2 linked regions of the Methylobacillus flagellatus KT genome follow. The protein of the gene in region 1 binds, or shares a complex with, the protein of each later gene. Links are inferred from orthologs where the notes say so. Each region holds a gene or a part of one and is shown on either strand. Other genes may lie near its edges. The genes, in order: katE and hfq.

The links.
Region 2: the proteins of katE (region 1) and hfq are in contact, whole or in part, in a crystal structure (PDB 3VU3), measured with the Escherichia coli proteins. The link is inferred for Methylobacillus flagellatus KT from one-to-one orthologs.

What each region holds. Positions count from the first base shown.
Region 1 is NC_007947.1:2,528,930-2,532,156, forward strand. What follows is about bases 114-3,014. They hold katE (catalase HPII), read left to right. Parts: upstream 114-445; coding sequence 446-2,584; downstream 2,585-3,014. Other genes in these bases: MFLA_RS12145 (DUF2721 domain-containing protein), read right to left, coding at 2,789-3,014. Outside these bases: more of MFLA_RS12145, read right to left, coding at 3,015-3,227.
Region 2 is NC_007947.1:1,699,840-1,703,003, reverse strand. What follows is about bases 239-3,076. They hold hfq (RNA chaperone Hfq), read left to right. Parts: upstream 239-1,453; coding sequence 1,454-1,699; downstream 1,700-3,076. Other genes in these bases: hflK (FtsH protease activity modulator HflK), read left to right, coding at 2,875-3,076; hflX (GTPase HflX), read left to right, coding at 1,722-2,849; gltX (glutamate--tRNA ligase), read left to right, coding at 239-1,206. Also shown: more of gltX, read left to right, coding at 1-238; more of hflK, read left to right, coding at 3,077-3,164. UniProt on the Escherichia coli protein: RNA chaperone that binds small regulatory RNA (sRNAs) and mRNAs to facilitate mRNA translational regulation in response to envelope stress, environmental stress and changes in metabolite concentrations.

The sequences.
Region 1 (3,227 bases):
TCATGGGTAGTAGTGTCATTTAACTTCTCCTGGCTTGGCAGTGCGGCTTGAGCCTGAAATTTTCTTTTCCAGCATTAGTGACTTTAGCTATATTGCATTTTGACTAAAATTTAAGACAAATAAGCATACAGGCAAAATTACTTGCGCATTCTGGACGACATGCCTGTCACCATTATAGCCATCGAGCTACACACCTTCAGTATCCACTATGCCAATACCACAACTTCATCACACACAAGCATCAAGAAAATTGCTGGCAATCCGCTAAAGCCTATATTAAAGGCCATCTTGCAGTACTCGTTGTTCATTTCGGCACAACCAGCATGGTCAGTCAAATCACATTAATATATTCCTACATAGATTTAGCCTTTTCTCCTACACCACTTTTCAACGCACAGCTCTACAGTGAGACGCAATACCATCAAATAAAATAGGGGTATGCCTCATGAAGAACAAAACGGAGAAAGTCAAAAGCCAACTGGCAGGGTCAACCGCTCCAGACAAGAAAAACACCACTGCAAAAACGCGCGATCTAGAGTCGTACAAGTCGGATGCCACCGGGCAGCCACTGAGGACCAATCAGGGCGTCAAGATTGCAGACAACAAGAACTCCCTGCGTGCCGGCAGCCGTGGGCCCTCCCTGCTGGAAGACTTCATTCTCAGGGAGAAGATTACCCATTTTGATCATGAGCGCATCCCGGAACGAATCGTCCATGCACGTGGCGTCGGCGCCCATGGTTATTTTGAATCCTATGCCGACCACTCTTCACTCACCAAGGCGGGATTCCTCGGCGAAAAAGGCAAGCAAACCCCGGTCTTCGTCAGGTTTTCCACCGTCCAGGGCCCCAGGGGCTCTGCCGACACGGTACGGGACGTGCGCGGCTTTGCCATCAAGTTTTATACCGAGGAGGGCAACTTCGACCTCGTAGGCAATAATATTCCCGTTTTTTTTATCCAGGATGCCATCAAGTTTCCCGACTTCGTCCATGCGGTCAAGCCCGAGCCTCACAATGAGATCCCGACGGGCGCCAGCGCCCACGACACCTTCTGGGATTTTGTTTCGCTACAGCCGGAGTCGGCGCATGCCGTCATCTGGGCCATGTCCGACCGTGCCATTCCCAGGAGCTTGCGCGCCATGCAGGGATTTGGCGTCCATACCTTCAGGCTCATCAATGCCAAGGGCGTTGCCAAGTTCGTCAAGTTCATCTGGACCCCGAAGCAGGGGGTGCTGTCGCTGGTATGGGATGAAGCGCAGAAGATCGCGGGCAAGGATCCCGACTTCCACCGGCGCGACCTGGGCGAATCCATTGAGCTCGGCAATTATCCTGAATGGGAATTCGGCGTGCAGATCATTGACGAACAAGACGAGCACAGCTTCGATTTCGACATCCTCGACCCCACCAAGATCGTGCCCGAAGAACTGGTTCCGATCACGCCGCTGGGCAAGCTGGTACTGAATCGCAACCCGGATAATTTTTTTGCCGAGACCGAGCAAATCGCCTTTTGCCCCGGGCACATCGTGCCCGGCCTGGACTTCAGCAACGATCCGCTCCTGCAAGGCCGTCTGTTCTCTTACACGGATACTCAGCTGAGCCGGCTGGGCGGACCCAATTTCCATGAAATCCCCATCAACAAGCCGGTATGCCCTTTCCACAACAACCAGCGGGACGCATTGCACAGAACGACGATACACAAGGGCCAGGCTGCCTACGAGCCTAACTCGATCGACGGAGGCTGGCCGCAGGAAACGCCGCCAGCAGCCAAGGATGGCGGCTTCGAGAGCTACTACGAGCGCATCGATGCACACAAGGTCAGGGAAAGGTCGGCGTCGTTCAAGGACCATTTCTCCCAACCCAGGCTTTTTTACAAGAGCTTGAGCGCCACGGAACAACTACACATTGCAGAGGCTTACAGCTTCGAGCTGGGCAAGGTCAAGAGGCAACATATCCGGGAAAGAGTCGTCAACGAGATCCTGTCCAATATCGACCTGGGCCTGGCAGGCACCGTTGCGCAGAAGCTGGGCATTCCGGCGCCCAAGAAACCGACCATCAAGGTGCCCGAACCCAGCCTGAAGCAATCGTCGGCGCTGAGCCAGATGAAGCTGACTCCCCAGGACCTGCAGGGGAAGAAAATCGCGGCACTGGTGTTCGACGGCTTGTCCGCCAAGGCCATCCGCCCGCTGCTTGACTGGGCACAACAGCACAGCATCGCGCTACAGCTTCTTGGCCCCACTTCTGCGCCAGTCAAGACCAGCGAGGGAAAATCGTTGGCGGTGGATGGCTCAATCAAGGGAGAACCCTCGATTTTGTTCGACGCGGCGATAGTACCGGATATCCCGACGGACCATACGGCGCTACTAGACAATGGACAAGCCGTGCACTTCATCCTCGAAACATTCAAGCACCTGAAGCCGCTGGCACTGACCGGGCCAGGCGCGAGCCTGATAAAAGCACTTCATCTGGAGGAAGATGCGGGCTTGTTGCAGGCCAAGGATTTCAGTGCAGTACGCGAGCAGTTCGAGCGCGCCTTGCTGGCTCATCGTGTATGGGAGCGGGAAAAGAAGGCCGAACGCATCCCGGCATGAGGAAAGGCGACGGATCCATCGCCCTGATGTAGCAAGGCCTCTGCTTGCAGAGGCCTATTGTCTATCTTGGTGCCGCTTGCCGGATTCGAACTGGCGACCTTTTCATTACGAATGAACTGCTCTACCAACTGAGCTAAAGCGGCAACGCCGCCCATTTTATCGCAAACTGGTGGCGATTTAAAAACGGTTTGGCAAAATCCATTGTCATCTGCCACCTTCGCGGGTGCGCACATCCTCCATGATATCAGTGGAAAGCGCGATTTCGCGCAGAAAACAAAGCAGCCCAAACACCAGCGAGCCCATGGCACAAATGAACAGCAGGGAAACAATGCGCGACGGGTTCCAACCGACTTCCGCCGCCGCGAACAAAGTGGCAATCACCACGCAGACAAGCAAGGCTGCCAGCGAGGTCAGGGAAATCGCCCGGTGTATCCAGCGCGAGCGCCTGAGCAGCCTATGCATTTCCTGGGATTTCTGCGCATGGTCCCAGCCGCCGGATTCGTGCAATTCGCGGAAGCGGTCGACAACGCGGGCCAGACGGCCCGCCATCACGCCCAGCATGGCGCCGCTCCCCGTGAGCAGGAAGGCGGGCGCCACCGCCAGCTGGATGACGTTGGCCACGTTGGCGACATTCAGCACATCA
Region 2 (3,164 bases), 830 kb from region 1 along the record:
GACTGGGATGAGGGCCCGTTTTACCAAATGCAGCGCATGGATCGCTATAAGGTGGTGATCGGAAAACTGCTGGATGAAGGTCATGCCTATCATTGCTACTGTAGCCGCGAGGAGCTGGATGCATTGCGCGAGCAGCAAATGCGGGAAGGCAAGAAGCCCCGCTATGATGGGCGGTGGCGTCCTGAGTCGGGCAAAGTGTTGCCCGCTATACCGGCGGATATTCCTCCTGTCGTACGCTTCAAGAATCCGCGCGCAGGCAATGTCGTCTGGAATGACTTGGTCAAGGGGGAGATCAGCATTGCGAACGAAGAGTTGGACGACCTGATCATTGCGCGGGCAGATGGTACACCTACCTATAATTTCTGCGTTGTGGTCGACGACTGGGACATGGGCATTACCCATGTCATCCGCGGAGATGACCATGTCAATAACACGCCACGCCAGATCAACTTGCTGCAGGCTCTTGGGGCGACCATCCCCCAATATGCCCATCTTTCCATGATTCTCGGAGATGACGGACAGAAACTGTCCAAGCGCCATGGCGCCGTCAGCGTCATGCAATATCATGAAGATGGGTATTTGCCGGAAGCAGTGCTGAATTATCTGGCCCGTCTCGGGTGGTCTCATGGAGACGACGAAATATTCACCATGAGCCAATTCTGTGAATGGTTCGGGTTCGACCATATCACACCTTCTGCAGCCCAATTCAATACAGAAAAGCTCAATTGGCTCAATGCCCACTACATTAAACAGGCGGAGCTAGGGCGTTTGGCAGTGGATATTGCCAAGCGTCTGGCCGATGCCGGCATTCAAGTAAGTGATCGTGTGGATTTGCAGGGAGTGATTGCGCTGTACCGTGATCGCGCCAGTACGCTCAACCAGATTGCAGGCAGTATTGCCTATTTCTACCGTAGGCCCAATATTGAAGCTTCACTGCTGGAAAAATATTTGACTCCTGAGATATTGCCCGTCCTGACTGCCTTGTTAGAGGAGTTGAAGGACATAGAGTGGACGCGGGAAAAACTTCATGAGGTCATTCAGGGGGCTGTTACCCAAAACGCGCTCAAGTTTCCCAAGGTGGCAATGCCATTGCGGGTGATGCTGACCGGCAGTGACCAGTCGCCCAGTATTGATGCTGTGATGGTGCTGTTGGGACAGGAGGAGAGCTTGGCAAGAATGCGATCCGTATTGCAAGTTAACGTATGATAAAAAAGCCTGCCAAACGATAGAACAATTTGGTTTCTCTGTAGTCCTAATCACAAGCTGGCAATGTTCTGTCGCTGCGGCATCGGCGTAGCACTTGTTTTTCAGCCTGTAGGCCCCACTATTGAGAGGCAGGGAATTTGCCAGTCACTGGTGGCAAGCGCTAGCTTGGGGAAAGTTTTTCACGTAAAGTTGCTTTTCAAGAATAAAACTCCCTATATATACAACTACAAGGTAAAGGAGCATCAATATGAGCGTTAAAGGGCAGATGTTACAAGACCCCTTTCTGAATACATTGCGCAAGGAGCACGTGCCTGTTTCGATTTATCTCGTCAACGGGATCAAATTGCAGGGGCAGGTGGATTCCTTTGATCAATATGTCATCCTGCTCAAGAATACCGTCACCCAGATGGTATATAAGCATGCTATTTCCACCATTGTGCCAGGCCGTGCGGTTTCCATTCCCCACGGGCCCACTCCTACGTCCGAAAGTTAATTTTTGTTAAGTATCTGCTCGTATGTTTGATCGGCCAGTCGGTGGAGATGCTTCCGTACTGGTAAGCGTGGATTTTGGCGATCCTGGGTATGAGGAAAGCCTGCAAGAGTTGCGACAGCTCGTTGTCAGCGCTGGTATGTCGATTGCCGGGACGGTGGAAGCACGCCGTCCCAAACCTGATCCCAAGTTTTTTGTCGGTAGCGGCAAGGCGGATGAGTTGCTAGCCGTAGTGAAGACTACCGATGCCAAGGTCGCAGTATTCAACCATGATCTCAGCCCTTCACAGCAGCGTAATCTTGAGCGGTTGCTGGAAGTACGTGTCGTCGACAGGACGGGGCTGATCCTCGATATCTTTGCACTCCGTGCACAAAGCCATGAAGGCAAGCTGCAGGTGGAGCTTGCCCAGCTGGAGCACTTGTCTACGCGATTGGTGCGTGGTTGGACCCATCTTGAGCGTCAAAAGGGCGGCATTGGGGTGCGTGGAGGCCCCGGCGAAACCCAGCTTGAGCTGGACAGGCGCATGTTGCGTATACGCGTCAAGCAATTGCGCGAGAAGCTCGCCAAGCTCAAGCAACAGCGTGGCATGCAGCGTCGTGCCCGTCGGCGTTCCCAGGTTCTTTCAGTCTCTCTGGTCGGTTATACCAATGCCGGTAAATCCACTTTATTCAATAGGTTGACTCAATCCGGTGTCTATGCGGCTGACCAGTTGTTCGCTACCCTGGATACCACCTCCCGTAAACTCTACATTCCTGACGGCGGTCCGGTCGTGATGTCGGATACAGTAGGGTTTATCAAGCATTTGCCTCATGCGCTAGTCGAGGCGTTCGGTGCGACGCTGGAGGAGGCGGTGCAGGCTGACTTACTTCTCCATATCGTCGATGTGGCTAGCGATAGTCGCGATGAGCAAGTTGAGCAAGTTAATCTTGTCCTGTCCGAGATTGGCGCCCAAGATGTTCCGCAGGTGCTGGTGTTGAATCAGATTGATCGTGTTGGAATCCCGCCCGGGCTTGATCGCGACGAATATGGTAGAATTTCGAAAGTGCGTGTTTCTGCCAAGACAGGAGAAGGGCTTGACCTCTTACGTCAAGCTTTGCTTGAACATCAGCAAGGGTTGCAAGATCAGTTGACGCAATCCTATCAAAACGCATAATTTTTTGATTTTTTCGGAGTGATGCATGGCTAACGATCCCGGTTGGGGCAATCGTAATAACGATGGTCCGCCCGATTTGGATGAAGTATTCCGACAGTTCAGTCGCAAGTTGAGTGGCTTGTTCGGCAAGGGTGGCGGTACAGGCGGTGAGCCTAATCCCGAAGCAAGGACAATTCCGGTATTGCCTGCCTTGGGCCTTGTTGCCGTCATTTGGTTTGCAACGGGTTTCTATATTGTCGATCAAGGGTCTCGTGGCGTCGTTCTACGCTTCGGTAAGCATGTGGAAACCACTATGCCAGGCCCACGGTGGCACCT